4 regions of the Peribacillus sp. 05N428 genome follow, and region 2 is predicted to be linked to each of the others. Evidence: riboswitches for the same ligand, from Rfam matches in the RefSeq annotation. Region 2 holds a riboswitch; each other region holds the start of a gene.
The links. Region 2 has a riboswitch for S-adenosylmethionine ahead of AC1DIV_RS20635 (methionine ABC transporter ATP-binding protein). Riboswitches for the same ligand answer to the same signal wherever they lie in the genome.
Positions count from the first base shown of each region.

Region 1: another riboswitch for S-adenosylmethionine. It lies ahead of AC1DIV_RS19220 (Fur-regulated basic protein FbpA); the one in region 2 lies ahead of AC1DIV_RS20635 (methionine ABC transporter ATP-binding protein).
Region 3: another riboswitch for S-adenosylmethionine. It lies ahead of AC1DIV_RS12145 (sugar ABC transporter substrate-binding protein); the one in region 2 lies ahead of AC1DIV_RS20635 (methionine ABC transporter ATP-binding protein).
Region 4: another riboswitch for S-adenosylmethionine. It lies ahead of AC1DIV_RS13500 (methionine biosynthesis PLP-dependent protein); the one in region 2 lies ahead of AC1DIV_RS20635 (methionine ABC transporter ATP-binding protein).

Region 1 covers NZ_JBFTMS010000023.1:9,251-17,126, forward strand. The annotation lists gene AC1DIV_RS19190 (MFS transporter) at 1-1,082, shown strand, start outside; gene thiE (thiamine phosphate synthase) at 1,121-1,753, opposite strand; gene thiM (hydroxyethylthiazole kinase) at 1,734-2,549, opposite strand; gene thiD (bifunctional hydroxymethylpyrimidine kinase/phosphomethylpyrimidine kinase) at 2,546-3,352, opposite strand; gene thiW (energy coupling factor transporter S component ThiW) at 3,321-3,842, opposite strand; gene tenA (thiaminase II) at 3,858-4,547, opposite strand; TPP riboswitch at 4,639-4,743, opposite strand; SAM riboswitch class I at 4,901-5,005, shown strand; gene AC1DIV_RS19220 (Fur-regulated basic protein FbpA) at 5,181-5,369, shown strand; gene AC1DIV_RS19225 (aspartyl-phosphate phosphatase Spo0E family protein) at 5,619-5,816, shown strand; gene AC1DIV_RS19230 (GNAT family N-acetyltransferase) at 5,886-6,392, opposite strand; gene AC1DIV_RS19235 (DUF459 domain-containing protein) at 6,581-7,282, shown strand; gene AC1DIV_RS19240 (ABC transporter ATP-binding protein) at 7,325-7,876, opposite strand, start outside.
Region 2 covers NZ_JBFTMS010000026.1:12,391-20,266, forward strand. The annotation lists gene AC1DIV_RS20620 (M20 family metallopeptidase) at 1-141, opposite strand, end outside; gene AC1DIV_RS20625 (MetQ/NlpA family ABC transporter substrate-binding protein) at 175-1,047, opposite strand; gene AC1DIV_RS20630 (methionine ABC transporter permease) at 1,069-1,719, opposite strand; gene AC1DIV_RS20635 (methionine ABC transporter ATP-binding protein) at 1,741-2,757, opposite strand; SAM riboswitch class I at 3,017-3,128, opposite strand; gene AC1DIV_RS20640 (GNAT family N-acetyltransferase) at 3,246-3,722, opposite strand; gene AC1DIV_RS20645 (nuclear transport factor 2 family protein) at 3,816-4,151, opposite strand; gene AC1DIV_RS20650 (amidohydrolase family protein) at 4,572-5,882, opposite strand; gene AC1DIV_RS20655 (zinc-dependent alcohol dehydrogenase family protein) at 6,063-7,040, opposite strand; gene AC1DIV_RS20660 (YmaF family protein) at 7,226-7,564, shown strand; gene AC1DIV_RS20665 (ABC transporter ATP-binding protein) at 7,661-7,876, opposite strand, start outside.
Region 3 covers NZ_JBFTMS010000010.1:97,642-105,517, reverse strand. The annotation lists gene AC1DIV_RS12165 (NAD(P)H-dependent oxidoreductase) at 1-167, shown strand, start outside; gene AC1DIV_RS12160 (winged helix-turn-helix transcriptional regulator) at 239-598, opposite strand; gene AC1DIV_RS12155 (ABC transporter permease) at 884-1,888, opposite strand; gene AC1DIV_RS12150 (sugar ABC transporter ATP-binding protein) at 1,890-3,392, opposite strand; gene AC1DIV_RS12145 (sugar ABC transporter substrate-binding protein) at 3,449-4,561, opposite strand; SAM riboswitch class I at 4,677-4,782, opposite strand; gene AC1DIV_RS12140 (GTP-binding protein) at 4,877-7,618, opposite strand.
Region 4 covers NZ_JBFTMS010000012.1:47,467-55,342, reverse strand. The annotation lists gene AC1DIV_RS13520 (ABC transporter ATP-binding protein) at 1-29, shown strand, start outside; gene AC1DIV_RS13515 (ABC transporter ATP-binding protein) at 26-2,044, shown strand; gene AC1DIV_RS13510 (type B 50S ribosomal protein L31) at 2,181-2,429, shown strand; gene metC (cystathionine beta-lyase) at 2,517-3,698, opposite strand; gene AC1DIV_RS13500 (methionine biosynthesis PLP-dependent protein) at 3,695-4,807, opposite strand; SAM riboswitch class I at 4,894-5,007, opposite strand; gene fumC (class II fumarate hydratase) at 5,334-6,716, shown strand; gene AC1DIV_RS13490 (hypothetical protein) at 6,826-7,068, shown strand; gene AC1DIV_RS13485 (ABC transporter ATP-binding protein) at 7,126-7,876, opposite strand, start outside.

The DNA of each region.
Region 1 (7,876 bases), on a different contig from region 2:
GGAACTTAACCAGTGAGCAGGTTGGCTGGATTGGGAGCATAAACTCCATAGGAATGGCTGTTGGCGCGGTATTCTTTGGTGCGATGGCCGACAGGGTCGGACGAAAGAATGTCTTTATCATTACATTATTATTGTTTTCGATCGCAAGCGGCCTGTCTGCAGCAGTCAGTACACTCAGCCTGTTCTTGATATTGCGTTTTTTGATTGGAATGGGACTTGGGGGAGAACTCCCGGTTGCCTCGACATTGGTCTCTGAAAGTGTTGAAGCGAGTAAAAGGGGAAGGGTCGTCGTCCTTCTTGAAAGCTTTTGGGCGGTTGGCTGGATTTTGGCAGCACTCATATCCTATTTCATCATACCGGCTTATGGTTGGCGGGTTGCATTATTATTGAGCGCAGTTCCAGCTTTATATGCGCTGTATCTGCGCTTGAAACTGCCGGATTCACCAAAGTATACGGAACTTGAAAAAAAGCAAAGACCATCTGTATTAAGCAATATGAAAAGTGTCTGGAAAAAGGAATACTCCCGTCAGACACTTGTATTGTGGATTCTATGGTTTTGCGTGGTCTTTTCCTATTATGGGATGTTTTTATGGCTGCCAAGTGTTATGGTCCTTAAAGGCTTCAGCATGATTCAAAGCTTTGAATATGTTTTGATCATGACGCTTGCACAGCTTCCGGGCTATTTTTCAGCTGCATGGCTGATAGAGAAGATGGGACGTAAATTCGTTTTGATCACATACTTAATTGGAACGGCCGTCAGTGCCTTTTTCTTTGGATCGGCAGAGGGGCTGGCACTGCTGATAGTTTCCGGAATGTTCCTCTCTTTCTTCAACCTAGGGGCATGGGGTGCACTTTATGCGTATACACCTGAGCAGTATCCAACATCCGTTCGCGGTACAGGGGCTGGGTTAGCTGCAGGGATCGGGAGAATTGGCGGTGTTCTGGGACCTTTGCTTGTAGGGTATCTAGTTGCCGCAGACACACCGATTTCATCGATTTTCACCATTTTTACAATTGCTATTTTAGTGGGGGCAGTTGCCGTGGCTTTTGGGAAGGAAACAAAGAATACCGTTTTGACATAAACAAAGGATGGGGACTGCATGCAGTCTCCATCCTTTTGTTATTTAAAGTCTTTTATTATTTTTAAAAGGGATTCGGAGGCAGTCTTCGGATTATTTGCATTCATGATGGCCGATACGACTGCGGTACCTGATAGTCCGCTATCAGAAAGAGCGGAAATGTTATCGGCAGTGATACCCCCGATGGCTACTGCGGGAATGGATACGCCGCGGCAAATTCCCCCCAGATCCTCAAGTGCCATTAGGGTTGCATCTTGTTTGGTCTTGGTGGGGAAAACGGAACCTACTCCGATATAATCGGCTCCATTTCGTTCGGCTTCGAGAGCTTCTTCAAGAGTGGAGACAGATACACCGACAATCATATCTTCAGGAACCATTTTTTTGACGACAGGCAGTGGGAGGTCATCTTGTCCAATATGAATTCCGTCCGCTCCAACCGCAAGTGCTATATCCACCCGGTCATTGATGATAAGGGGAATGGAAAGCTCATTCAATAACTGTTTTAATGCAGATGCTTTTTTATAAAAGGAGAGGGAGGAATTGTTTTTCTCTCTAAGTTGTACGATCGAGACTCCTCCTGAAACCGATTCTGCAATGATTTTGGTCAATTCTTCTATTGCTATGGACTCTTCCGTAACTAAATACAGGCTTAAATCAATTTGCGACTTCTTCACTTAGTTTCACCTCATGCATCCAGATTTCCTTATCCATTCTTGATATGGCATCGATTAATCGCACACGGAAAGTACCTGTTCCTTCATCCTTTTGAAGGGTTGAGGCTGCCAGTTCCCCTGATATGCTCATTGTTGATATACCGGCAATTGCGGCAGAATAGAAATCATCGGTGACTCCGGAAAAAGTTCCGATAAGAGCAGTGGACATGCATCCGGTACCTGTAACATTAGTTAAAAGGAGGTTCCCGTTATCGATGATGGACGTATGTTTTCCATCGCTGACCGCATCCTTAGCTCCGCTGACCACGATGATGCTATTCAATTCATTTGCCGCTTGTGCAGCCAGCTCGGCATTGCTAATCGCAAGTTCCCCCGAATCCACTCCGCGTGTAACGGTATCCCCACCCATCATTGACAGGATTTCACTCGCATTTCCGCGAATGATTTGGAAAGTAACCTTACTTAGGAGCTCTTTGACTTGCTCTGTACGATAGGAGGTGGCACCAACTCCCACCGGGTCCAAAATGACCGGGATGTCCAGGGCATTTGCCGTTTTACCGGCAATCTCCATTGCTTCCAAGGCTTTATCATCGATCGTACCGAAATTCAGGACCAATGCATTTGCTAATTTGACCATATCCGCCACTTCTCTTGGGCTCGATGTCATTACTGGTGAACCTCCGATGGCAAGGGTGGCATTTGCACAGTCATTGACCGTAACAAAGTTTGTGATTTGGTGAACGAGTGGTTTCCTTTCTCTTACCTTCATAAATAAATCGGCTGAAGAAATCTTCATAACAAGTCACTCCGTTCTTTTTTTGAATATGAATGAAAATGATGGACAGGTCCATGACCTTTACCGATTGAAAAGCTATTGCTTATCGCTTCGGAAATATAGGTCTTGGCTTGTTCGATCGAGACTTGCAATGGCAGTCCATTTGCCAGGTTAGATGTAATGGCGGATGATAGGGTGCAGCCCGTACCATGAGTGTTTTTGGTATGAATGCGCTCTCCCTTGATCCAGTGGAAGTCAGTACCATCATAAAAAAGATCATTTGGATTTCCTGCTGCATGGCCGCCTTTAAGTAAAACGGCTTTGGGACCCATTTCTTGTATCGAAATGCATGCCCTGTAGAAATCTTGTTTCGTCCGAATCGGGAAGCCAGTAAGTACTTCCGCTTCTGGTACATTGGGTGTTACAAGAGTTGCAAGCGGAAGCAATTCCGTTTTTAAGGCAGAGACGGCCTTTTCGTCGAGCAAATGGTGGCCGCTTTTGGAAATCATGACAGGGTCAAGGATAACGATGGCAGGCATGAAGGTTTTAAGGGACGCAGCGACCGTTTCCACGATTTCTTTAGATCCAAGCATGCCTATTTTTACTGCATCGACAGGAATATCTTCAAAGATAGCTGCAATTTGATCCGATATGATAGCTGTTTCAATGGGCTGTACAGAACGGACTTCCATTGTGTTTTGGGCGGTTACGGCTGTGATGGCAGACATTCCAAATACACCATGTGCAGAAAATGTTTTTAAATCCGCTTGTATTCCAGCACCGCCCCCTGAATCAGAGCCTGCGATCGTTAATGCTGTTTTCATAAAAAAACCCCTTCATATAATTATTTTTTAGCAGTATTTTAAGTAATATGAAAGCTAAAATCGCCCCTGCGAATGAACTGAACATAAAAGCCGGTAAAAAACCAAAAAGAGCAGCTTTTTCTCCCAATAGGAGGGTTGCAAGCGGATAACAGGCCAGGGAACCGAGAATGCCGGTCCCGATCACTTCCCCTAAACAGGCGAATTTTAAGCTTTGTGTTTTTCGATAAAGGATGGCGGCCAAAAGTGCACCAATCATGCTGCCGGGAAAGGCGAAAATTGAACCGGTACCAGACATGTTTCTAATGATGGAAACTAAAAAAGCTTGTGTCACAGCATATGTAGGCCCCAATAGAACCGCCGTCAGGACATTTGCCAGATGTTGAATAGGAAAGATTTTTGCAAATCCTGCAGGGATGAAAATAAATGAACTGGTCAGCGTCGTTAAAGCCGTGATCATGGCTGTCAATGTCAGTTTCTTGATAGGATTCATCCTCATGTCAACCACCTACAGAGGCCAATCCTGCTCATTTTGAACCATGTCCCAGAATAAATATTCATATCGGGAAGTAACCAAAAAGTGCTTTTCTAATCTAAGAAGTTCCTTTTCAGGCATGCCTTCCGTCAATTCTTCCAACAAAGTGATCAGCCACTTGTGTGCTTCCCCGAATTCAGGAGATGAATAGGACCTTATCCAATCTGCGTAGCGATTGTTTTCCAGTGCTGCTCCATTTTGTTCTTTTAATAGCAAACCGATTTCATAATAATCCCAAGCGCAGGGCAGGAGACAGGCGATCAAGTCTGCCAAAGTCCCATGCTGAGCTGCATTTAGCATGTAACCTGTATAGGCTAGAGTGGTTGGAGTAGGTTCTGTACTTTCCAATTCCTTGGAGCTGATCCCGAATTCGGAAGCATAATGCCGATGAATATCCATTTCCACTTGAAGGGTTTCATTTAAAATGCTCGCAAATTTTGCCATGGTTTCGATGTTATGGGCTTTGATGACACCTAAAGCAAAGAGCTTGGAATAATCCATGAGATAGACATAGTCCTGCTTCAGGTAATAGGCAAATTTCTTTTCAGGAAGTGTACCGTTTCCAATTGCCTGGACAAAGGGATGTGAATGGTTCCTTTTCCAAATCTCTTTTGCCCGTGCATGCAGTCTATCACTGAATGTTTCTAATTTTGTATTCTCCATTGTTCATCCTCCTATAGAATGGCTCCTTTTGTTGAATAAAAAACCCCGTTCCTGAATACGGAACGGGGTAGATGGATATAGTCTGTAAAATGGACGATATCATCCACTTCCCTCCGCCGGTATGAGCCGGTTCAGGTTCAAAGGGTCCGGAACTAATTCCATCTCAGTCTTAAAAAAGACTCCCCTAGTGGTGTGAATTGTATGTAATTACTGACATCATATCAGAAAGACAAGAAAATGCAACCCGTATTTGAAAGAGGAATCACTTTATGTCCAGGAAAAAAGGGAGAACCAGGTAATTGACTTTTGAAGATTATTAGGTTAGAATCATTTCTACATCATTATATATCGAATTCTTATCCAGAGAGGTGGAGGGACTTGGCCCTAAGAAACCTCGGCAGCGGACCCGTTTAGGGAACTGTGCTAAATCCAACAAGCATATGCTTGGAAGATAAGAAGAGCCGTACGGACACTGTCAGCCTCTTCTTAAATTAGAAGGGGCTTTTATTTTTGGGAAATAACGTTTAGTGACATACTAGAAAAGGTATATATAATTTGGTGAAATCAAACAAGTTGATAAAGTTTAGCTAACTAGAAGCAGGCACTAGGACGACTGGGAAAGGAGCCATTTACATGGCAGAATTATTTAAGAGGATTGAACAGAGGAAGGCAAAACTCATTGAAGAGCTATTGGCCAATGGAGTATACAAAACCTCTGATGAAAGGCACCTTTATGATGCCCCATTAAAAGTACTTGAAGATGAATATAAGATTGTTATAAATAGACCTAATAACGAGTCACCTTCTGAATGGATGACATAGTAAACGGAATACAATATTTGGATTTTTGGATAAGGGATATGATGTAAGCATTCGCAGTCTACACTAGTGGATGCTTTTTTTGCGTTTATTAGAAAACGACACAAATTATACATAATTAAATAACAAAATAGGTGTTTTGTCACATTTGACCTATAAAATAACACATTTAATTTCTGAAAAATAGTTGATTTTAACTAGTGGTTTCATTATGATGAAAGTGTAAAAATATTGAATAAATGGGAGGTGACTATGATGCCTTGCCGTAAGGTAACTATAGAAAAAGTAGAAGAGAAGAGACAGGAAATGATAAAGTTGGGAGCGATTTACGGCTTAACAAGTCTGCTGACTGTACAAGCCAGTCAAGAATTGGATACGCTATTGAATACGTTAGCAAGTAAAAGAGATTCTGAATATTTTTCCCTTCAAGAAGCATATAGGTATTTTTAAATTAGCAATTCGACCTGTATTAATCTGAAAAAGCTACTGCTCAAGGCAATAGCTCTAAAGAATTATATATTAAATATCGACACGTTTACCTAGAATGATCAAATCCCGCTCAATGCCATCCATCTCGGCAACTTGAGGTAAATGTGCCCATTCTTCAAACCCGAATTTGGAAAAAAGCTTAAGGCTTGGTGTATTATGGGCGAAAATGAAACCCAATAAAGTCTTAACGCCTAATTTTGGACTCAATTCAATTGCCTTTCGAATCGAAATTTGTCCAATTCCTTTTCCCCGGAAATAATCATCAATGTAAATACTGATTTCGGCAGTGGAATTATATGCCGGTCGGCCATAAAAGGATTGAAAGCTCATCCATCCAGCGGTTTTCCCTTCTATAGTAATGATATATAGCGGTCTACTTTCTGAATGATGTTCCTCAAACCATTTAACCCTCGATTGGACGGATACAGGTTCCGTATCTGCCGTGACCATTCTTGAAGCAATTGTCGAATTATATATTTCAACAATTCTGGGTAGATCAGATAGTTCTGCCTCTCTAAACTCTATGTGTTCTTCCATGATTTAAACTCCTAACTATCATTTATTCAATCTCCAGAATGAAGGGTAATCCCGTTTCCATTGAAAGTTTTATATTATCATACACTCTTTATTCTTTATCTGACAATTCTTTTTTATGTTAGTACTGCAGATTTTTTGGGTATGAAAAAGATTAAATACTTCTAGTAAAAAGACAAGAGGAGAACCAAATGAAAAAATTGGCAGGTATATTGATTATCGTACTGGTTATATGTTTTGCTGCATATGAATTTCAGGCCTCGGAGTCGGAAGATGTGCAAAGGGTCATGGCTTTTGGAGATTCATTAACCTATGGAAAAGGGGATAAGGACGGGGAAGGATATATAGATGGCCTTGAGGATGAATTGAATAATCCGCAATCGGAGCAAAAAGTGAGTTTTTGGAATTACGGTATTAAAGGCCAGGAAACGGATGGGGTGATGAAACAGCTAGATGATTACCGCATTAAAACGAAACTTGATGAAGCCGATACTTTCATTGTTTTTATTGGAACGAATGACTTGATCAATAGTAATGGCGGGAACTTGGAGAAAATAAGTGACCGAAAAATCAATGAGGGTAAACGGGAATATATCAACCATCTGAAAAAAATTACATCAACACTGATAGAGGCAAACGATAAAGCGGATATTCTGGTAGTAGGACTATATAACCCAATTAAAGACAATCAAAAACTTGAAAAGCACATTCGCGATTATAACGAGTCAATAAAGGGATTAGCCGATAAAGGTGAACGGATGTTATTCATTCCTACAAATGATCTTTTTGAAGATGAAAAGAAAACAAAGTATTTCAGTGATAAGTTACATCCGAATGAAAAAGGGTATCAGCTCATTGCGAATCGGGTTTTGGAAAGTTATGACTTCAAATGAAACCAAACATGCACAGAAAGGCTTTCTGTGCATGTTTGCCTGCTAAGTTGCTAGGTAGTTGATATCGCTTAGTTGAGGGAACTGTAAGTCATGGAGCTGCTTGTATCGGCCGTTGTTTTGCATTAACTGGTCATGTGTTCCTTTTTCAAGAACCTGCCCTTTTTCCATAACGATGATTTGATCGGCGTCATGAATGGTCGATAAACGATGTGCAATGACTATTGAAGTCCGTTTTTTCATTAAACGTGACAAGGCTTGCTGGATCAAATGTTCAGATTCTGTATCCAAGGCCGCCGTTGCTTCATCGAGAATGATGATTTGCGGATTTTTCAAAAGTGCCCTGGCAATGGCAATGCGCTGTTTTTGTCCGCCTGAAAGCTTGACTCCGCGCTCCCCGATCTGAGAATCATAACCATCAGGAAAGGCACTGATAAAGTCATGCGCATTTGCAGCTTTGGCGGATTCGATGATTTCATCATCTGTAGCATTAAGTTTGCCATATACGATGTTATCACGGATAGAACCATTGAATAGAATGATATCCTGAGAAACAATTCCCATTTGTCCCCGTAATGATTTCAGTGACACATCTTT
Region 2 (7,876 bases):
ATCCGAAGCGAAGAACTCTTGATTTCCAATTTCAGGTTTAGCATGAATGGCTTGGCTCGTTTCGATATATAATTCGGAATGAAGGTCGATATGATCTTCAATGATTTGCTTATGCTGCTTCAGCACTGATTCTCTCGCCATGTCTTAATCTCCCCTTTTTCTTGAATCCATCCATTACTTTTCATTAGCTGGTTTTGTCCAAGCATCCTGGTAATTCACTAATTCATCTACAGAAACATAGGCAGGAATGGTGTTTCCTTTAAACGTTTTTTCAATGAACGCTTCCACTTCTTTCGATTGATAAAGCTCCACTAATTTTTGCAGCTCAGGACGATCGGCATTACCCTTTTTAACTGCAATGATATTAATATATGGTTTCGCCGTTTTACTTTCATGGAATAAAGAATCTTTTAATGTAAGGCCTGCTTCGACGGCAAAGTTATTATTGATGGCTGAAGCATCGGCATCATCCAATAGACGCGGTGTATTGCCGGCAGCAACAGGCTGGATTTTCAAGTTTTTCGGATTTTCCTTAATGATTTCCAATGATCCCGATCCATTGAATTCTTCTTTCAATGTAATCAATCCAGCTTCCTGAAGCAGGAGCAGTGCACGGCCAAAGTTTGTTGCTTCATTCGGAACGGCTACCGTAGCACCATCCGGAAGATCTTTGAGACTTTTATGTTTTTTCGAATAAAGGCCCATAGGTGCAATGACAGTCGACCCGATGGCCTCCAATTTCAGATTTTGATCTTGAACGAATTCATCGAAATAGGCGACGGTCTGGAATGAATTGGCATCAATTTCACCTTCGCTTAACGCAAGGTTCGGTTGGATATAATCATTGAAAGTGACCAGTTCGATATTAAGTCCGTCCTCTTTCGCCAAGTCGACAATGTATTCCCATGTTCTCGTATCCCCGCTGCTGACACCGACTTTCACTGTTTTCACATCACCCGAACTCCCTGATGCACCCTCTTCATTCCCGCATGCTGAAGCCACGATGGCCAATGCCAATACCATGATCGTTAATAAGATTTTTTTCATTTTTCCTGCCTCCTGTTAGTTTTATCTTCTTCTGATTTTTCTTGAAACAAAATTCCCGGTGGATTGCAATAATTGAACGATGATCACGAGTGCCGCTACTGTGACAATCATCGTCATCGTATCGAACCTTTGATAACCGTAAGCCAAGGCTAAATCCCCGACCCCGCCTGCACCGACGGCACCTGCCATCGCCGTAGATCCAACAAGCCCGATTGTCGCTGTTGTAAATGTCAGGATCAACGAGCTAAGTCCCTCGGGAATCAAAAAGTGGTAAATGATTTGCCATGTTGTCGCCCCCATCGCCTGAGCTGCCTCGATGATCCCTTTGTCCACTTCCAACAGTGAGTTTTCCACAAGCCGGGCAATATAAGGAGCCGCGTAAAAGATAAGCGGAACAATGGCCGCATTCGTTCCGATCGCACTGCCGACAATCATTCTTGTAAACGGAATGAGTGCTACAAGCAAGATGATGAAAGGAACGGACCGCAGGATATTGATGATCGGGTTCAATACATTAAAAATCCATTTATTCTCCAGGATGTGACCCTTTCTTGTAATGACAAGCAGGATACCGAGCGGAAGCCCGATCAATCCGGAAAATATCAATGAGATGGCTACCATATAAAGTGTGTCACCGAAAGCTGTCGACAGCTGCTCTGCCGTTATTTCCATTCCCCAAAGCGTATTACCCATTTATACTTGCACCTCCTGGACGAGAATCCCCTCATCTTTAATATATTGATAAGCCTTGTCGACCTCATTTTTGCTCCCCGTCACTTCGATGATCAAATTCCCGAAAGGAGTTTCCTGGATTTCAGAAATATTGGCTGATAAGACACTTAAATGAACATCATATTTCTTCGAGATGGTTGAAAGTAAAGGAGTACCCGAAGTAGTTCCAATAAAATTAATTTTCCAAATAATCGGGATATGGGACCCTATGCTTTTTAAGAAACTTTGTGGAATTTCGTCATGTATGACCGTTCTCACGAAGTTTTTTGCAATATCCGTTTGCGGCTTGGCAAAAACTTCGAAAACCGAACCTTGTTCAACAACGCAGCCGCCCTCCATGACCGCTACCTTATTGCAAATTTCCCGAATGACAGACATCTCATGAGTGATTAGCAAAATGGTGATATTGTATTCTTTATTAATTTTTTTTAAGAGCTGCAGAACTGCACTCGTTGTTTGTGGATCCAATGCCGACGTAGCTTCATCACACAATAAGATCGATGGATTCGTAGCCAACGCCCTCGCAATGCCGATCCGCTGCTTTTGCCCGCCGGATAATTGTTCCGGATAACTCTTTGCTTTGCTCGATAAGCCAACGAACTCCAATAGCTCGCCTACACGTTCTTTGATTTCCTTAGCTGGAGTTCCCGATAAAACCAGCGGCATGGCAATATTATCAAAAACAGTTTTTGAGTTTAGTAAGTTGAAATGCTGAAAGATCATCCCGATTTTTTTCTTTTCTGCCCGTAATTCCTTCGGGCTTAATTTGGTTAAATCCTTGCCCCCAACAACCACCGAACCATCTGAAGGATGTTCAAGCAAATTGACCAACCTGATCAACGTACTCTTTCCGGCCCCGCTATAACCGACTACCCCGAATATATCCCCCTTTTCCACTGTCAAATCAATGCCCTTCAAAGCCTCGACAGTCTGTTTCTTTGTTTGATAAACCTTTTTAACACCTTGAAACTCAATCATCCAATCTCCCCCCATGCTGTTTATTTGTACGAATTCCTTATCCAGAGAGAAGAGCTTTGCAACGCTTCATAATGATAGGGTTAAATTTTCGAAATTCACGAGTAAAACTGCAAAATTCACGAGTAACTGCACCAATTCTCCAAATAACCATATACATTTTGAATAAACAAAAGAGGCCTCTTCCGTCATCAGACAGAAGAGGCCTCTTTTAGACATAAAAAAGAGTAAACTCTTAAATTAATTATCTAAGAAAAGCTCCTTCTTATCTTTCAAACTTTCGTCCGTTGGAATTAGCACAGTATTTTTACAAAAGTAAAAACCCGCTGCCGAGGTATCATAGGGCCAAGTCCCTCCACATCTCTTGATAAGAATTAACGTTATATTTAATTATGTCCTTCACTATATATTCTAATTTCGCTAAAGTCAACCATATTTTTCATCGCTATAAATAGTTTCACAGTATAGTGAATCGATACTTTTTAATTATATTAATATAATGATTTACTCATTCTCCATACAGGGTATTTTTCATTTTCTTCCCTTATCTTCACCATGCCTGAATTCGTATATAAAGAAATCGCCCTTTGATTATCCGGAGAAACCCTTAGATGATATTCGGTTACATTAAATTGCCTGAAAAAGTTTTCTGCGTAGCGAACCAATTCCTTGCCAAGGCCTTTACTGCGGTATTCGGGAATAAGATAAAATAGATTCACATAGCCAATTTCAGTTCCTTCATACTCCCGAATTTGAAGTTCCATTTGTCCAATCGGTTCTTGGTCCTTTTCAATGATCACCTGTCCATCCGGAAATTTGCGGACCCTTTCTTCCATTCGTTGCAGATAGGCATGTTCATCTCCAAAACCAGCATCAGTTCCAAAACTTACAACAAAGGAATCTTTCCGGAAATTAATGATAGTATCTTTATCTTTGTCCGTATCAATGGTCCGAAAGATCAACTTCATCCACCCCTATCATTTTAGTGAAATAGTTTTCATGCTAGGAAAACTCATGTACCTTTCAAAATTTAAAAACTTTCTTTTTCATAAAAAAAAAGCTTAAAGGAGCCCTTTTGTTTTTGTACCTTGATGAAAAAACATTTGCCATCTTCCATTCGCACATTTCCAGATTGAACTTCTTAAGGTATGTTCCAGCTTATCTTCATCAAAAATCCGGTATGTAGTTAGCACGGTATCATCAGACAATGGATGCATCTCAAATTGACTTAATGTCATGTTCACCGCTCCGGCTCCCTCTTGCCCCATAAAATCGCTTTTTGACCATATGTTACCCGAACTGCCGAACTCAAAGAAATCATCTTTCAATAAGGATGAAAGCACTTCTGGAGATGTACGAACTTCAGATTTTAACAATTTCTCCTCCAGCTGATACAAATGCTCTTTTAATAATTAAGATTCCCTGTCCATTCATCTTGTCCTCCTTTTTCAACCATTTCCCTCGAAGAAACGAAATAGGAAAATCGTGAATAATTAATACGTAGATTTTCAGTAATTCATGAACCATGCGATTTAAGTTTTTTTATCCAGCTGCTTGCTGATTAGCAGTTGGCTCATCTTGCGGTCAGCGGCATTTTCTCGTTTTTAACCGTTTTTGCCGTCCCCATTATATTACTATTTTTAGCTGGCTTACTTCGTAACTGGACTCACAACAGATTTCTAAGTAAACCATTTATTCCACAATACTAGCGGCCATTCCTTTTTTACCTCTAAATATTTACTCCCGCAACCCATAAAAAAAAGGAGCTGCAAATGGCAGCTCCTTTCTTTGGGCATCCGGTTGTTCTCCCATCAGTGTTATCGTGATAGGGTTCCTTGCAGACGATTGGTTTCGGCGATTACTTTTTCTTCATCGATCGTTAAGCAGCGGCCATCTTTCACGACCATTTTGCCATCGATGTAAACATCACATACGTCATTTCCGCGTGCTGCATAAAGCAGGTGCGAATAGGCTTCACTCAGTGGCTGCAGGTGTTCTTTGTTATATGGGTAAATGGTGATGAAATCTGCTTTTTTACCAGCTTCCAGTGATCCTGTGTGACCCATGCCTATCGCTTCGGCACCCATTCTTGTGGCCATGGCGAGTGCTGTTTGTGCAGGGAATTTTGTGGCATCCTTATACATTCCTTTTTGCAGTAATGCGGCTGTCCTCATTTCTTCGAACATATCGAAGTTATTATTGGAGGCGACGCCATCTGTTGCCACTCCCACTTTAATGCCTGCATCAAGAAGGCTGACAACATCTGCTATCCCAGATCCGAGCTTCAGGTTACTGATTGGATTATGGGCAACGCGAACATCATGCTGTTTTAGGATCGCCCGCTCTTCATCATTAAGGACCACTCCATGTGCCATGACGGTAGGCTGATCGAACAGGCCTAGACGGCGAAGGTGCTCGACAGGACGGGATCCGTAACGTTTTTCGATGTCGAGGATTTCAAAGTCCGTTTCCGATACGTGGATGTGCACCATCAAATCATTCTCTTTTGCAATTCGTGCACTTTCCATGATTGCTTCAGGTGTGCAGGCATATGGGCTATGCGGTGCGACCATGGTAGTCAGGCGGCCATCGGCAAATGCTTTATAGTTTTTTGAAAACTGCTCAGCCCCCATGAGGTTCGCTTTCTGGTCTTTTTCGATACCCAAGCTGAAGATCGTATAGGAAAAGGCTCCGCGCATTCCTGTTTCGCCTATCGTCTCCATGACAGCACCTGCATCTATTCCATTAGGATTGAACATATCCGAAAATGTCGTGGTTCCTGATTTCATCATTTCCATAATGCCTAGCTGTGAACTTACAGAGGCGATTTCCGTTGTAAACTGGCTTTCGATCGGCCATATTTTCGTTTCAAGCCATGGCTTCAGCAGCATATCGTCCCCGATACCGCGTAAAAGGGTCATTACAATATGCGAATGGGCATTCACAAGGCCTGGCATGATCCATTTCCCGCCAAGGTTGACCACTTGATCTGCATCTGCCAATTGTTGTTCATCATGCTGGCCGATGTAGGATATGGTATGATCTTGTACAATCATCATGCCGTTTTCAATGATTTGGTTTTCCTTGTCCATCGTAAAAAATGTAGCATTCACATATATTGTTTTCATAAGTATTTCCTCCAAAGTTGTATCAGTATCAACATGTCCTATTCCGCATTCTAAACTAGCACCTTACAGGTAATCAAGTAATTCCATATTATCAGGGGCCATTTCACTTTACCTTAGGAACCTATTGGAAGAGCACCAAGATGAATGCTTCCTTCAATTAAGTAGTTATCCTTTGCGAAATCAGCTGCTTAAAAATATCTTCCCTTTATTGCTCGTGACAATAATCGCTTCTTGAACATCTTGAAGGCTGTAGTGGGAATCCGGCATCATGAACTTCAACTTTTCATCTGCAATGAACCCCATCAAAAGGTTAAATGTTTCATGCCAAGTTCGAACGGAAGCCTGCTGATTCCAATGCCGAAGATGAAACATTCTAACATCCACTTTTGTCCTTTGTGAAATTTCCGCCCAATTCACAGACTGTCCTGATAAAAGGCCAATCGTTAATAAGATGCCCTTAGGCCGTACACAAAAAGCTAGTTCTGAACCATCGATGCCGCCCACTGAATCTATGGCCGCTTTCGCACCGCGACCATTCGTCATTTCCATCACTGTATCATGCAATGATGATCGGGATGTATCGATCACATATGACGCACCAAGTTCAAGCAGTTCTTCCGTATACTTATCGTTTCTCGTTACAGCAATCAGCTTAAATCCAAGAATCTTGGATAACTGGGCGAGTATACGGCCAATGGAAGATCCGCAAGCATTTACGAGTAATACATCATCCGGTTTCAAAGTTAATACTTCAGTACAGATAAGCCATGCAGTTATCGGGTTTATATATAATTGCGCTGCTATATGGTCTTCAATCGAATCCGGAATGACGATTGCCAGCTCCGCTGATGTTTTAACATAATCCTGCCAGGTCCCTTCACCGCGCAAAGGCAGAACTCGCTTGCCTATCAGCTCTTTCGAAACCGCTGGACCCACCTCTTCTACAATGCCGACCCCTTCATAACCAGGTATGGAAGGCAAAGGGATTCGGTGGGAATAGGCACCGCGAATGGGCAGCAAGTCAGACGGATTAATGGGACGTGTGATCATCCGAACGAGGACTTCCCCCTCGAAAGGTTTTTGAATACATTTATTTTCAACTTTTAAAACCGTTTGCGGATCCCCAAACTCATAGAATGTAATACATTTGGCTTCCAAAATAGTAGTCTCCTTTAATATATAAGTCTTTCCATTTTAACATTTAACTGTGGAATTATTATATTATGATTCTGGTTTTCCACGTTTTAACCCCTCCTTCCATAAATTTGTCGTTAAGAATCATCTTGTTGTTCCAAGCATATGTTTTATAAAACGTTTTTTATTATGTACAAGGGGTGAAGAGATTGAATAAGGTAGGAAAAAATGATTTTGTATCTGGGTTTGTACCACATCACAATCATGGATCTGTTGATTATACTTCCATAGCGGACGGCCATGTCCATCAATGTTTAGATGTAACATCCCCGCCAATTTCATCACAAGAGGGAGGACATATTCATTATACTGAAGGATATGTGTTATTTGAGGATGGACATTCCCATTATTATAAGGCATATTCGGGACCGCCCATTCCGGTTGGAAATGGAATGCATGTTCATTACTATGATTTTTATACAACGGAAGATGATGGGCATAGACATAGAATTACAGGGGTCGATCAACCTGCCCCAGGAAATAAATAAGAACAAAAAAACATCAGGGGGATGGGAAATCCCCCTGATGTTTTTTTGACTTCGATAGACTCTAAATGCATCTCTAACTTTATCAGAATTAGTTTTTCAATCCTGAGATAAACCAATGGGAATGCATAGAGGCGTTTGATCAACAGGGTTTTCAATAATACAGCATTCCAGTCTGAAAACGTCCTTGATCATCTCTTTTGTGAATACCGTTTCAGGCGGTCCCTCTTTATAGATTTTTCCCTGCTTGATGCTAATCAGATGATCGGCATACTGTGCCGCTTGATTCAAATCATGCAGAACCATGACAATCGT
Region 3 (7,876 bases), on a different contig from region 2:
ATCGCTATACACTTGAACATTTATTATCTCCCTTTGAAACTACCTTCCTTTACTGCAATGCAGATTATCGTTCATTCTTTGCGTTTTATGGTGCTGAAAATGAGCCATCCGTGAGCGAATTGGAAAAAAGCGCACAAGATTATTTGAATTTTGTCGATAACCTTTAATAGGCAGTTCATTAAAGAAGTATTTCCTTGTCAGGGAAATACTTCTTTTGATTTAATCAAAATAGCTACACCTACTGCTGTTTAGTCTCCTGAACTGGCAAACTGTTTTTCTCTCCCCACTCGCACATCATATTTAACAATGGGATGAGAGATAGACCACGTTCAGATAATGAATATTCTACTTTTGGAGGTATTTGGGGAAATTCCTTGCGTATGATAAGGCCGTCTGCCTCCAACTCTTTTAACATGATGCTTAGCGTTTTAAAGGAAATGGTACCGATACTTCGCTTCAGCTGATTATGACGCATGACCTTATTTTCAGACAGCCAATACATTATGATCATTTTATATTTGCCGCCTATCAAGGACAGCGTATATCCAAAGCCAGTTTCATTCGGTTTCACACCTGCCGGAACACAGGTTTCGCGCATAAGTCTACACTCTCCTTTAGATAAGTATATGATATGAATGTTCATACTTTACAATAGATCATTATCAATCTTATTAAAAGGTAAATAAGGTTCCTATAAAAATTACAATTGCGGTCAATCTTTATACTCCAACAATGAGGGTTCAAAAAGTGCTCCTGCCACCATTTTAGCGTAAGTAAAATGATGACGATCTCCTTAACCCATCCCTTTTTAAAAAGGAAAAATCCTGTTGCATTACAACAGGATTTTTTTTGGATTTTTGTAGAGTAACGCAACGAATACATTTTACTGTTTTTGCTTGTAATAGGTTACCGCGAGCGCAAGGGCCAGCACTGTTCCTTTGACGATATCCATCGCGTAATACGGAACGGACATCATGATCAGCCCATTTTGAAGGATTCCGATCAGGACTGCACCGATGAAGGTTCCAAAGGCATTCGGTTTTCCCGCTCCTAAAACGGAGGAACCAATGAAGGCTGCTGCAACGGCATCCATTAAATAGGGGGATCCTGAATTGATTTCCGATGTCATGACCCTTGAAGCAAGGACAATTCCCCCGATTGCAGCAAATAGAGCTGAAATCAGATAGGCAAGTATTTTGTATTTATTAACCGATATCCCGGAAAGTCTCGCTGCTTCCTTATTCCCCCCAATAATGTACATATAACGACCGTGCTTCGTATAAGTCAAAAAGATATGGGTCGCTATCACAATGACGGCCATGATCAGGATTATCCATGGTACTTGGCCAATTTTGGCGAAAAACGGGCTGATCAGTCCTGTTGCGAATGTCCCGTCGGGCATGACCATATTTTGCGAAACCGTGGCCCCTTTTGTATAAGTAAGGGCAATTCCCTGAATAATGAACATGGTAGCCAATGTCATCAGCATGTCGGGAATTCTTAATTTAACGATCATGAATGAATTCAAAGCCCCTACGAAAAGTGAGGCACCGACCGCAGCTAATATGGCGATGAATGTATCCTGGGAAAACCAGACAAACATCGAGATGACGATGGCATTGGCCAATGATGCGACGGAGCCCACGGAAAGGTCGAAGCCATCCACGGTCAGTGATATCGTAATGCCGATCGCAATAATGGTCACGATTGAAATGGAACGCAGGATGTTTATCAGGTTAGACGTTTGGATGAAAGATGGATTGGATACGGCGAAAATTCCAATCAGAATGATAATCGTCAATATTGTGCCGTATTTATAGAAAAAGTCGAATAGTTCCACCTTTTTCTTCGCTTTCGCTGTCTGTGTAACAGGAATGGGTATGCTCATCCTATTTACCTCCTGTTGAATAGAATAGTAGTTCTTCTTCATTCGTTTTGCTTGTTTCTAATTCGATGACAGTGCTCCCGTCATATAACACATAGGTCCGGTTCGTAATGCCAATGATTTCGGAAACCTCGGAGGATGCATAAATGATCGCTTTTCCATTCCTTGCAAGCTTTGCAATCAATTCGAATATATCCTTCTTGGCTCCGACATCGACCCCTTTCGTTGGTTCATCGAATATGTATACATCCGCATCTGCCATAAGCCATTTTCCAATGGCAACTTTTTGCTGGTTACCACCGGATAGGTTTTCGACCTTCACTTCCCCTGAAGGAGTTTTAATGCCGAGAATTGCGATTATTTCCTTCGCCTTTTCCTTTTCCGCCTTACGATCGACGACACTGAATGTTTTGCAGAATTTGCCGAGACTGGCTGCAGTCAAGTTTGCCGAGACTGATTCCTGTACAAGGACCCCTTCTTTCCTGCGTTCCTCAGGTACAAGTGCCAGCCCGCTTTTTACTGCTTCATGCGGTGATTTCAGAGAAAGCTTTCGACCATTCAGGATGACTTCACCCGCTGTGATGGACGTATGACCGAAAAGGGTTTTACACAGCTCCGTTTTCCCAGCCCCGACCAACCCAGCCAAGCCGATTATCTCTCCTGCTTTAATATTCAAACTGACATTCTTAACTTTCTCGGCATCTGACAATCCGTTCACTTCCAGAATTACGTCTCCAATCGAAGCATTCACTTCAGGAAACTGTTCATCCATGGTTTTCCCGAGCATGTTCTCTACCACTTCGGTACGGGTTATGTCCTCGATTTTTCGACAAGTGACACGCTCCCCATTCCTCATGATCGTAATTTCCTCACAGATTTCAAAAATCTCAGGCAGACGATGTGAAATGAAAATGATTGCCACGCCTTTTTGCTTTAACTCATTTACAATTCGAAAAAGTTCCGTCGTCTCCGTATGACTTAACGGAGCAGTTGGCTCGTCGAGAATCAGGAATTTGCATTCTGTCGAAACGGCTCTTGCTATCAGGACCATCTGTTTTTCAGCCAAGGTAAGGTCTCTAACCAGCTTTTTCGAAGGGACATGAATTTTCATATCTTCAAGAATAGAAGTGGCTTTGTTGTGCAGTTCTTTCCATTGTACCCTTTGTTTTTTTCCCATGTTTTGGACCATATCATTCAACATTACATTTTCCCCAACTGTTAAATAAGGGATGAGGGCGGTATCCACTTCCTGATAAACTATTTGAATGCCCTGTCCCTGAGCAGCTTTTGGCGAGCGGATATCCCACTTCATCCCATCAATAAAAATGTCACCTGAATAATGAACATGGGCTCCCGATAAAACTTTCATTAACGTCGATTTCCCTGCTCCGTTTGCACCGACCAATGCGTGGGCTGTTCCTGATTGTACGGAAAAATCAACATCACTCAGCGCCTTCACCCCCGGAAATTCAATCGAAATCTTCTTCATTTCTAGTTGCTTGCCCATGTCCATTCCCCCTTATAGAACAGACACTCCCTTCGCTGGAAAGAGAGTGTCTCTTTTTATTTTTTATAATGATCTTTCAAAACCTTCATCCAATCTTCTTCAAATTCCGTCGATACCCCCCAGCCATCGACAATATCAGACAGGTTTGCCATGTTTACCGCTTCTTTTGAAGCTTGGATTTGCTTTTGCGAAATAAGTGATGCCTCCAAATCATATGTTTGCGGCGTTTCTTCGCCAGCTAATTTTTTAGCCAATATCCTCATATTCACTGCACCGATCAACTTGGGATCGACTGCTGCCGTGTAGGACCATGAGCTATCAGCCGATTGGATCTCCTGGAGATCTGCGTTCGAAACATCAATTCCATATATCTTTACTTCATCGCGGCCCGCTTCTTTAATCGCCCGGGCTGCACCGATAGCAAAGGCATCCCATGTTGCGAAAATGGCATCCAATTTACCTTTAGGGTATTTATTCAGCATTGCGGCTACAGCATTTTGTGTCTGCACCGAAGTATCAGCGGATGCCACTCCGAATCTTTCGACTTCTTTAATCCCAGGATTTTCTTTTAATTTTTCCTGATATACTGCATTTCTTCTTACCATTGGAGGAAAACCATCCACCCAAAGATATGCAATTGCCGCTTCACCTTTCTGTTCTTTTATCAGTTTATCGAAAGCCAGTGTTGCCAGCGCTTCATCATCTTGTGAAGTTAATGTCACGCCCTCTATTTTAGATAGATCGCTTATTGAATCGAATGTGACAACGCTTTTACCTGCATCAACCAACTTCTGAACGTCATTTACAGTTGCAGCATCATCACCATGTGAAATGATATAGCCGTCGTAATCTTCCTCCAAAGCCTGTGCTATCGCATCATGGAATTTAGCCGTATCACCATTGGCTGTGTACGTATCGACTTGAAACCCCAGTGCTTCTCCTTCTTCTTTCGCCCCCGCCAGGTATTGGGCAGTATGATCATCACCGCCAATTTTACGGATCACCTTGATTTTGGCTCCATCGCCATCAGCAAATCTCTCCGGGACATTTTCAAATGATACTTTTTCTTCTTTCTTCGATTCTGTGGAACTCTGCCCTGCAGTGCAACCCGTTAAAAGCAAAGCCGAAGCGATGGCAGAAATGAATATCCCTTTAATAGACCTTCTCATCTTGTTTCCCTCCATGTTTTCTCATTAGTCTTATCAGTTAAGTCGGTGTAAATCCCAAAATAAAAACCTCTCTAATATAGAGAGGTTTAATCGGCTGTTTTGCAGACTTGTCCCTCTCTTATCTGTCAAAACATTTCTGTTTTGCAGGATTTAGCACCAATTCCTAATGGAACGGTTGCTGGGCATCTTAGGGCCAGTCCCTCCGCCACTCTTGATAAGAGATATATTGTGTTACGTTTTCGTAATTATCACTTTATAGGGATATAGTCGTAAAGTCAATAGATTTTTGAATATTTGAAATGTTTCCCGTTATTTTTATTTTCTTTGAAGCTGGGCTAGACGCTTTTTCTCGATTTTTTCAAGCCTCTCCAACTGCCTTAATTTCACTTCGAACAACGTGATCGGATCACGGTAAACCTCAGGATTTTCTTTCATATGCTCCAATGCAGCCTGGTAGTCTTTTATTTCAGTCTGCGTCTGCTCTATCGTTTTTTGAAGTAAGGCAAATGAACTGCGATAGAAAAGTGAGATGTCCCGATCCAGTGATTTTTCAAACAATCCAAATTGGGTTAGGAAACGTTCCGTGATCATTTCGGCAACATCCAGGTAATCTTCACTTTCCAGGTATTTCTTGTAACGATTGTACATATTGGCCTTATTTTGCGGTATCGCCCCAAATAGCTTCCCTGCTCCTTTAAGCAGCAATTGTGATGGAGTCCTGCGCAAAAGGATATTAACGTTTTCGATGCGGATACTGCTTGTCATCCGGTCGGCATCACGGCGCCAGTCATCCAATACCCTGAAGTCACCTGCCAGTGTAATCCGTTCTTCTTTGTATAATTCATTGAATCCGGCACTCATCTCATCCATGAACTGCTGGCTTTGTGAGAACTCCATTTGGGAACTGGCAATCCAGTCTTGAAGAGAACGGTAATATTGAGGCATGATCTTGTCAGAAATGAAGTTTTGAATCCGCTCATTCATTTCCTGGTTTAACTGTACATGGACCTGACTGAAATCACTGCTTTCCGTTAACGATTTAGAGCAATCCCTCAGTAATTCAGGAATTTTTGAATAAAGCTGACTTTTCACTTCGTCCTTAAGCGAACGATACGACCTTATGATATTTTCACTTTTTTCTTTTTCCAGATCAGCCAGTTGATTGACCGCTCCATTCAGTTTGACTTCCATCTGCTCATTCCAAGAGATGGAATGCTCGCATTTCCGCTCATTGGCTGCCCGTTTTTCTAATAGATAAGATAAAGTTTTACGAATGAATGCCAGGATTTTTTCAGATCTTCTTTCCTTCCAATTATCATCTTGATAATTCGATTGAAGGAAGGCTGAAAGGTCCTTCAATTGCTGCCTGCTGTCATAATGTTTGGAGAAAGCGAACACTTTCGCATTCGGGAAATATGCATTCACTTTATCCCATGTTTCGTCTTCCATCCGGACTGCGACCTGATCACTGTATATCGTATCCATTTTATTTAATAGGAAATGGATCGGCAGTTTCGGAGCCATCATTTGAATTTCCAATAACAGATCCCTTTCGCTGCCGGTGAAAGGAGCCCGGGCGTCAAGAACGAACATCAGGCCATCACTGCCATGTAAATAGCCTTGGAAATCGGATTCCACGCTTTGTTCCCCATTGAACCCCGGTGTATCCAATAACCGCAGATGATTATTTCTTAGGTAGTCACTGATGATTGTCACATCGACAATAGTCCCGCGCTGACGGCGTGTTTCATCCAAATCAGTTAGCTCCTCGACAACTTTGCTATCTGTATCGGTAATTTCAAGGATTTCCAAATCATCCCCGTCTTTGACACTGACTAGGGAAGAATGGTCCTCAGCAGCAATGCTCTCGCCAACGATTGACTGAATAAAGGATGTCTTGCCATTTCCTGTACTTCCTGCAAGAAGGAGATTGAAATTCCTGGTATCCTTAAGCCCCTCCACCATCCATTTAAGCTTATTGCCAACCCTTAAATCATTATCTTCAGCCCACTGGATAATGGAATTGAACAGTTTCTCTCCCGCTTCCAGTCCGCCTCCCAATTTAGGCGATTTCGAAAGCAGGCTCTCTGCATCCTGAATGACCAGCGCATTGACCGTATCCGGGAAGATTTCATTCCAGGACAACGTGGATGCCGCCGCAAACAGCGAAAGCTCCCCGTCTGCGATTTTGAGCCAGTTTTCCAGCAACCTTGGCACGACAGGACTTAATTCTTTGATTAGATGCGTTCCTTCTAACAGACCTGCATATGCATCCCTGTAATAGACGGAAAGCTCATCCCATACATCCGCATGGTTCAATTCGATGGTATCTATCAAATTATTAATCACTCTTAACCATTCGAAATAAGAATCCGTATATTTATAATTTTTCCAAAGGGCAACCGTCATTTTCTCGAAACGTTCCTGGTCGCGTGTGTATAGCGAACCAAGGACAGTTGAGAAATAATCCGGCTCCATCGATTGGGCAACACCCTGCTGGATATACGTTTTCAGCACATCGAACCAGCCCATTGACTCTGTACGGATACTTTCATTCGCCGCTAATACCACCGCACTGTTCCAATCCTTTTGTTCTTCAAAAAAGGCGCGTGCGATTTCCGTGACATTCGGGTAGTCCGGTTGAAACTCGACTGCTTCTTTCACGACTTTGGAAGCCAAATCATTTCTCGATTCCACTATGTACAGGGAAAACAGCTGCAAAAGAACTTCTGTTTTCAAGACAGCTTCATCCGTATCGACGGATTTATAGATATCCTCTGCGGTTGAATACATTTCCAATTCAAAATACGCATCAGCGATGTTTTTCTTCGCCCATGAACCAAGTTCCCCTTCTATGTTTTCCCATTTAAAAATGGCTGCTTCATAGTCATGATGCTGAAAATATACCTCTCCTTGAGCAAATCTAATTGCGGTTAAATCGGATCTTTCCTTTTTTTGTTCCACGAGAAACATTTCACCCAAAGCTTGAATGGGGTGCTTCCTTGTATCCTCAAGCATCGTTTCATAATATTTTTTTCCGATCAGACGTTCGTCCATCTTTATTCCTCCGATATATTTCATATTTTCAATTAAAGGATAATCACTGATTCTATTAGACTTATAGCAGACCTAATATTCAATTTATAGGTTCCTTTAGTTAAAAAATCATTTACAAAACCTTAAAATGTTATTTTAGCAAAACAATATGGTAACAACATGTCACCACTCTTACAATTTTAAAACAGAAACAACTGGAACTGTAATGTTTTTAATAAACCGATACAGAGATGTCATTTCCATTTTCGAGAAAATATG
Region 4 (7,876 bases), on a different contig from region 2:
TTGACGAAGGAACGGAGGTGAAGGCATGAAGGTCGTAAAGAAACTTTTTAATTATGCTGCCCTTTATAAAAAATTGATCATTGGCGCCCTGATCATGCTTGCTCTTTCGGTAGCGGCCGATTTAACGGGTCCTTTCGTTGCCAAGAAAATCATCGATTCACATATACTTGGCATCGAATCTTCCTGGCATGAAGCAGGTAAAGGAAAAGATGCAGTTAAGTATGATGGAAATTGGTATAAACGGGCTGATTACTTTTCAAAAGGTGAGAAGAAAGGCAGGGAAGTCCATGTTCTGCAGGTTGGCAATCAATTTGTCTTCGTAGATGAAGCAGTCCCTATCGATGGGCGCAGAACCTTGGAGAACCAATCATTGATCATCAAAAAAGACGGGAAAGAGCAACGTGCGCAAGCAGTGAAATTGACGAGTCAGGAAGTGATGGGATTTTATCAACCGGAAATCCCGCGGATCATTAAGCTTGTGGCTTTTTATTTCAGCCTTGTCATCCTTTCCTCCATTTTTCAATATGGCCAGAGTTTTTATTTACAGAAAGCGGCGAACCGAATCATACAGAAGATGCGAAATGATATATTTAGGCATATTTCCCGTTTGCCGATACGTTATTTCGATAATATGCCAGCGGGTAAAGTTGTAGCCAGGGTCACTAATGATACGGAAGCTATCCGGGAATTATATGTAACCGTGCTCGCCAACTTCTTCTCGAGTACCATTAATATTTTCGGCGTTCTAATTGCTTTGTTTATTCTGGATCCACGAGTCGGTACCATTGGCCTTCTACTTATTCCGATCATCGTTATCTGGACGATGGTATACCGTAAATTCGCCTCGAAATATAATCACATCATTCGGGAACGGGTCAGCGATATTAATGGAATGATCAATGAATCCATTTCTGGTATGAGCATCATTCAGGCATTTGGACGTGAAAAGGAGACGAAGCAATCTTTTGAAAATCTGAACCGGGAGCATTTTTCCTATCAAAATAAAATGCTCCATTTGAACTCGTTGACGGGTGGAAACTTGATTGGCGTCATTAAGGTTTTGGCGCTGATGGCCTTCGTCTGGTATTTTGGCGGTATTTCCCTTACAGCGGGTTCGGCCATTTCCTTAGGGATGATGTATGCAATTGTTGATTTGATCAGCCGCCTGCTACATCCGCTTCACGGAATCGTTAATCAGTTCGCTAATCTTGAACAGGCGCTTGTTGCAGGGGAGAGGACGTTCAGCTTATTGGATGAGAAGGGATTGGCAGTCAGCGATGAAAACATATCCAGATACAAAGGAAACGTACAATTCGAAAATGTTTCTTTTGGTTATAAGGATAAAGAATATGTGTTAAGGGACATTTCCTTCTCCGCTAAACAGGGGGAAACGGTCGCTTTAGTTGGCCACACCGGTTCAGGAAAAAGCTCCATAATGAATTTATTGTTCCGCTTTTATGACAGCAGTGAAGGAAAGATCAAAATCGATGGCAGAAATATATTGGATATCCCCCATCAGACGCTTAGGGAGCATATGGGGATCGTCCTTCAGGACCCCTATTTATTTACTGGCACCATCGCCTCCAATATCAGTCTCAATCATAAAGGCATCACAAGGGAAATGGTTGAAAAAGCATTAAGAGATGTCGGGGGGGACAAAGTGCTGAAGCATCTTCCTTTAGGGCTTGACGAACCCGTGATCGAAAAAGGCGGAACGCTGTCTTCCGGACAGCGTCAGCTAATCTCTTTTGCCCGTGCCCTCGCATTCAATCCGGCCATATTGATCTTGGATGAAGCGACAGCAAGCATCGACACCGAAACCGAGGCAATTATCCAGGAGGGAATGGAAGTGCTGAAAAAAGGGAGAACGACCTTCATCATTGCACATAGGCTTTCCACGATAAAAAATGCCGACCAAATTCTTGTACTGGAAAAAGGGCGGATTGCTGAGCAAGGTACACATGAGGAATTAATGGAACTGAAAGGGAAGTACTATCAAATGTATGAACTGCAGGCAGGTCCGCATAAAGGCATGGCTGGCTGAACACAATTGAATAAGGGTGGATCATCTAGATTAAAATATAATGAAGGTACCGACTTTTGGTACCTTCAAGCATAATGATTGATAATAGTAATCATTACGTTTAAGATATACCTATACTGACGATGAGGTGATAATAGTGAAACAAGAAATTCATCCCGATTATCAACAAGTGGTATTCATGGATACCAACAGTGGGTATAAATTTTTGACAGGCTCCACTAAGACGTCCAATGAAACGATCGTTTGGGAAGACGGCCAAACATATCCCTTATTAAAAGTGGAAATCAGCTCGGATACGCACCCTTATTATACAGGAAAGCAGAAGTTTGCTGAAAAAGGCGGACGGGTGGATCGCTTCCTGGATAAATATAATATGAAGAAATGAGAGTCAGGCCATCGGGAAATCGATGGTCTTCTTTTATTGATGGAATAAAAAAGGTGCCCATAAAATATGAGGCACCCATTACTTTAATCATTTTGCAGCAATTGCTTCCCCTTTGGCAATATTGACGAGGGCAGCTTCGAAGTCCTTGATTAAATCGTCCGGATTTTCCAGTCCGACAGAGAGGCGGAGCAAGCTATTCGTGATGCCTCGCTTTTCCCTTTCATCAGCAGGCATGGCCGCATGGGACATTTTGGCCGGGTAGGATAATATGGATTCTACCGCTCCCAGGCTTACGGCAAAAACAGGGAGCTCGACAGTGTTCACGAAGGAACGGAAGATTTCCTCACTTTCCAATTCAAATGAAAGGACCGCCCCCGCTCCGAGTGACTGGCCTTTCTGGATGGCGTGCTGTGGATGATCGGCTAGGCCGGGATAATACACTTTTTTCACCAAGGGCTGCTCCTTTAAGTAGGCTGCAATCTTTTCTGCCCCTTTTTGTGAATGTTCCATTCTAACTGACAAGGTTTTCAAGCCTCTCATTACGAGCCACGCATCCTGGACACCAAGGACCGCTCCAAAGGAGTTTTGAAGCGAACCGAGTCTTGCCGCCAATTCCGGATCTTTCACGACCGCAAGCCCAGCTACCACATCACTATGGCCGGATAAAAACTTCGTCGCGCTATGAAGGACAACATCAGCGCCCAGATTCAGCGGTTTTTGCAATGCGGGCGTCAAGAATGTATTATCAACAAAACTTAAGGCACCAGCTTTTTTTGCGATATCACATACAGCTTGAATATCGGTCACTTTAAGTAACGGATTTGAAGGCGTTTCAATGTATATGGCCCTGGTATTTGGCTGAACCGCCGCTTTGACACTTTCAAGGTCCGTCATGTCAACGAAGGTATGCTCAATATTGAAACGGTTCAATACGCTTGTGACCATCCTGAACGTTCCGCCATACACATCTTCGGAAATGACGATATGGTCTCCGGCAGACAATAGGAGGAAGGCTGTTGAAATGGCAGCCATACCTGATGAAAAGGCAAAGCCGTGAGTGCCTTCCTCTAGATCGGCAATGATATCTTCAAGTGCCTCGCGAGTTGGGTTCCCGCTTCTGCTGTAGTCATATTTGCCGAATTGATCGATATCGGATTGATGGAAAGTCGATGCATGCTGAATGGGGACGCTCACACCGCCCGTTACCGGATCGAATTTATGTTGATTATGAAGTAATTTCGTTTCAAAGCTAAAATCATGATCTGTCATCGTAGTGCCTCCCTTTTTACATGTGCGAATGCTTGCTGCAAGTCACCAATCAAATCGTCGCTATCTTCGATGCCAACGGAGAAGCGGAGCAATCGATTACAAACCCCGTTTGCCATTCTGACTTCAAGCGGTATATCGGCATGTGTTTGTGTGGCAGGATAGGTGATGAAGCTTTCGACCCCTCCAAGGCTTTCTGCAAAGGAAATTAATGAGAGCGATTGTAAAAATGGGTTGACCGCCGCTTCATCAATGATGCGGAAAGAAATCATGCCGCCTCGGCCTGGATACAATACGTCCGTAACACAATCATGCTCCGATAAGTAATCTACAAGTATCTTGGCATTCTTTTCATGACGCTCCATCCGCAATGCCAGGGTTTTCATTCCGCGCATCAACAGCCAAGAATCAAATGGGCTCAAGACAGCTCCAGTGCCATTATGATGGAAGGCCAGTGCATCACATAACTCAGCGCCGCTAGCAACGATCAGTCCGGCGAGCACATCATTATGACCACCGAGATACTTGGTTGCACTGTGGATCACAATATCCGCTCCAAGCAAGATGGGTTGTTGAATAAGAGGCGTGTAAAAAGTGTTATCAACGATTAGCAATAAATTATATCGTTTAGCCAATGCGGCAACGGCGCTAATATCCGTTTGCTGCATAAGAGGGTTAGTGGGAGTTTCGATGAAGATGGCTTTCGTGTGAGGAGTGATGGCTTTTTCGATATCCTCCAAACAACAAGTGTTTACATAGTCACACTGCAATCCCCATTTTTTAAAACCTTGTTCTAACAGCCGATATGTACCGCCATAAAGATCTTCACTGACAATCCACGCATCACCAGATTTAAAAAGGGCGAGTATAGTGGAGATGGCGGCCATTCCTGAACTGCAGGCATAGCCTTGGTCTCCTTTTTCCAGATCGGCGATGGATCGCTCCAATAGCTGGCGGGTAGGGTTACCTGTCCTTGTGTAGTCGAATCCCGTCGATTGACCGATTCCTTCGTGGCGAAAAGCTGTTGAAAAGTATACCGGCGGATTGACTGTTCCTGTCGCCGTTTCACTGCGATTTCCTAATTGAGCAAGATATGTTTCAGGTTTATACATGGTTTTCACTGCTCCTTTGAGTTAAATAAAATAAAAAAAAGTCTTCTTTAAGAAGAAGACTTTGATTAAGTAGTGACGAGTCATTCTTCTTATCTTCCAAGTTCATAAACTTGTGGAATTAGCACCTTTTCATTGGTTTGAAACAAATGAAGGTTGCTGAGGTGTCATCGGGCCATTCCCTCTACCTCTCTCGATAAGAGTTTAGATTATTCAATTTCTTTTGAATTTACTATATATACAAAATACTGTCAAGGACATTTTGGGAGTGATGATGTGTTGGTGTTCATGGCCAGGTCAATTGAAGCCTAGCGGTGCCTACACTTTATGTGTCAAAAAAGAATATCCAAATTTTCATCTAAATATGAATGGCCTAGGATTTTTCAGAAATATGGAAAGGGTCAGCGGGATATTTTTGCTTTAAAATAATAAAGTTTGTACAATGTATGGAGAGAAAGAATAATCCGACATTATTCATTTCATATGCAAAAATTCTTCAATGAATAGTGCAAACTTAGGAGGAGAACACATGGAATACAGAATCGAACGAGATACGATGGGTGAAGTGAAAGTTCCTGCTGATAAATATTGGGGAGCACAAACTGAGAGAAGCCGTAACAATTTCAAAATCGGTAACGAAAAAATGCCGATTGAATTGGTTCGTGCATTTGCATACGTTAAACAAGCTGCTGCAAAGGTGAACTTTGATCTTGGTGATCTTTCCGAAGTTAAAAAGAACGCCATCGTCAAGATTTGCGGCGAAATCCTTGAAGGTACGCTTGATGAACATTTCCCGCTTGTAGTTTGGCAAACGGGAAGCGGTACGCAAAGTAATATGAATGTGAATGAAGTGGTCGCGAACAAAGGGAATGAATGGTTAAAAGAAAATGGTGAATCGGAAATCCTTCACCCGAATGATGATGTTAACAAGGCACAAAGCTCAAATGATACTTTCCCGACTGCCATGCATATTGCAGCCTTTATGGAAGTCGCTGAAAAATTGGTTCCTGCCATCAAAGCACTTCGTGATACATTCGATACAAAAGAAAAAGAATTTTGGGATGTCGTGAAAATCGGCCGGACACATCTTCAAGATGCTACACCCTTAACATTAGGACAAGAAATTTCCGGTTGGAAAGCGATGCTCGATAAAGATTTGGCGATGATTGAGGAAAGCAGCCAAAAACTATTGAACCTTGCTTTAGGCGGAACGGCTGTAGGAACCGGAATCAATACAAAGAAAGAATTCCCGGGACTTTCTGCCAAACAAATTGCAGCGGATACAGGATATCCTTTTGTCACATCTGATAATAAGTTCCATGCATTGACTAGCCATAACGAAATCGTCTACGCACACGGTGCTTTGAAAGCATTGGCGGCGGATTTAATGAAAATTGCGAACGATGTCAGATGGCTTGCAAGCGGACCGAGAAGCGGAATCGGAGAAATTGCCATTCCGGAAAACGAGCCGGGCAGCTCCATCATGCCAGGTAAAGTCAATCCGACCCAAAGTGAAGCGCTTACCATGATTGCGACACAAATCGTGGGTAACGATGCTACAATTGGCTTTGCAGCAAGCCAAGGTAACTTTGAATTGAATGTGTTCAAACCAGTCATCATCTATAACTTCCTGCAAACGGTCAAATTATTGACGGAAGGCATTCATTCCTTCAACGATAATTGTGCGGTTGGCATCACTGCAAATGAAGATAAGATTAAAGAAAATGTAGAGCGTTCCCTTATGCTGGTAACAGCATTGAACCCGCATATCGGTTATGAAAAAGCAGCCAAGATTGCCAAAACTGCCTTCAAGGACAACTCCACGTTAAAAGAAGCGGCATTGAAACTGGAGTTCCTTACGGAAGATGAATTCAAAGCATGGGTCGATCCTGCTAACATGGTTAATAAATAATTGGATGGAAGTACCCTCCCTCTAGCATTAGGGAGGGTGTTTCCATGTGTTAAAATACTGGAATCGACAAATACTGAAATCATAAGTATCTGGAACAGGAGGAAAAACAATGTCTATATGCCCGCTTTGCAACGGTCTAAGAAAAATTCATGTAGATTGCCCGGAATGCGGCAGTGAACTTGAGGATAAAGGGAAATTCATGGATTATGCTGATGATTACAGTGCTTATATGGATATCGACATACTTAAAGAAAACGACGGATACCCTCAATCCCTTCAAAAAGGGCAATGCCCCCATCTCATGAAATGCCCTGAATGCGGACATGATGAAGTGGTATTGGTCCAGGAATGAATCGCCCTTTATTTTAATAAACGTAAAAAGACCCATAATGAATGGGTCTTTTCATGTTTAATTGGCAGATAACTTCATGCTTTCCTGCATCTGTTCATCTTCTTCAACTAAAATGCGATGTTCTGTCCCTTTATCAAAAAAGTGCGCTTTATTCATGTCGAGCGCAAGTTCGATCTTTTCGCCTGCCTGGATAATGTTATTGGCATCGACCCTTGCAACGAAGTCCTGCCCCTCTAAAGTGGAGTAGAGCATGATCTCCGCGCCCATGAGTTCGGCTACATCAATTTGGGTCGTGAATGTAGTGTTAGGGGACTCCGTGAAATAAGCTCCTTCATTATGGAAATCTTCCGGACGGATGCCAAGGATTACTTCTTTTCCGACATATCCTTGATCACGTAGCATTTTCATCTTAAATTCAGGTATTTCAAGCGTTTGTTCGCCTATTTTGATTGTGCCTTCTTTTAATGTTCCGGTAAAGAAGTTCATGGCAGGCGATCCGATAAAGCCGCCGACAAACACGTTTATTGGTTTCTCATAAACATCCTTTGGAGCACCGACCTGTTGGATGATACCATCTTTCATTACAACAAGACGTGTCGCCATGGTCATTGCCTCTGTTTGGTCATGTGTGACATATATCGTTGTGGTGTCGAGCCGTTTATGCAGTTTAGCTATTTCCGCGCGCATTTGAACCCGCAGTTTTGCGTCGAGATTGGATAATGGCTCATCCATCAAGAAAACTTTTGCGTCCCTTACAATTGCACGGCCAAGTGCAACACGCTGGCGCTGACCACCTGAAAGCGCTTTA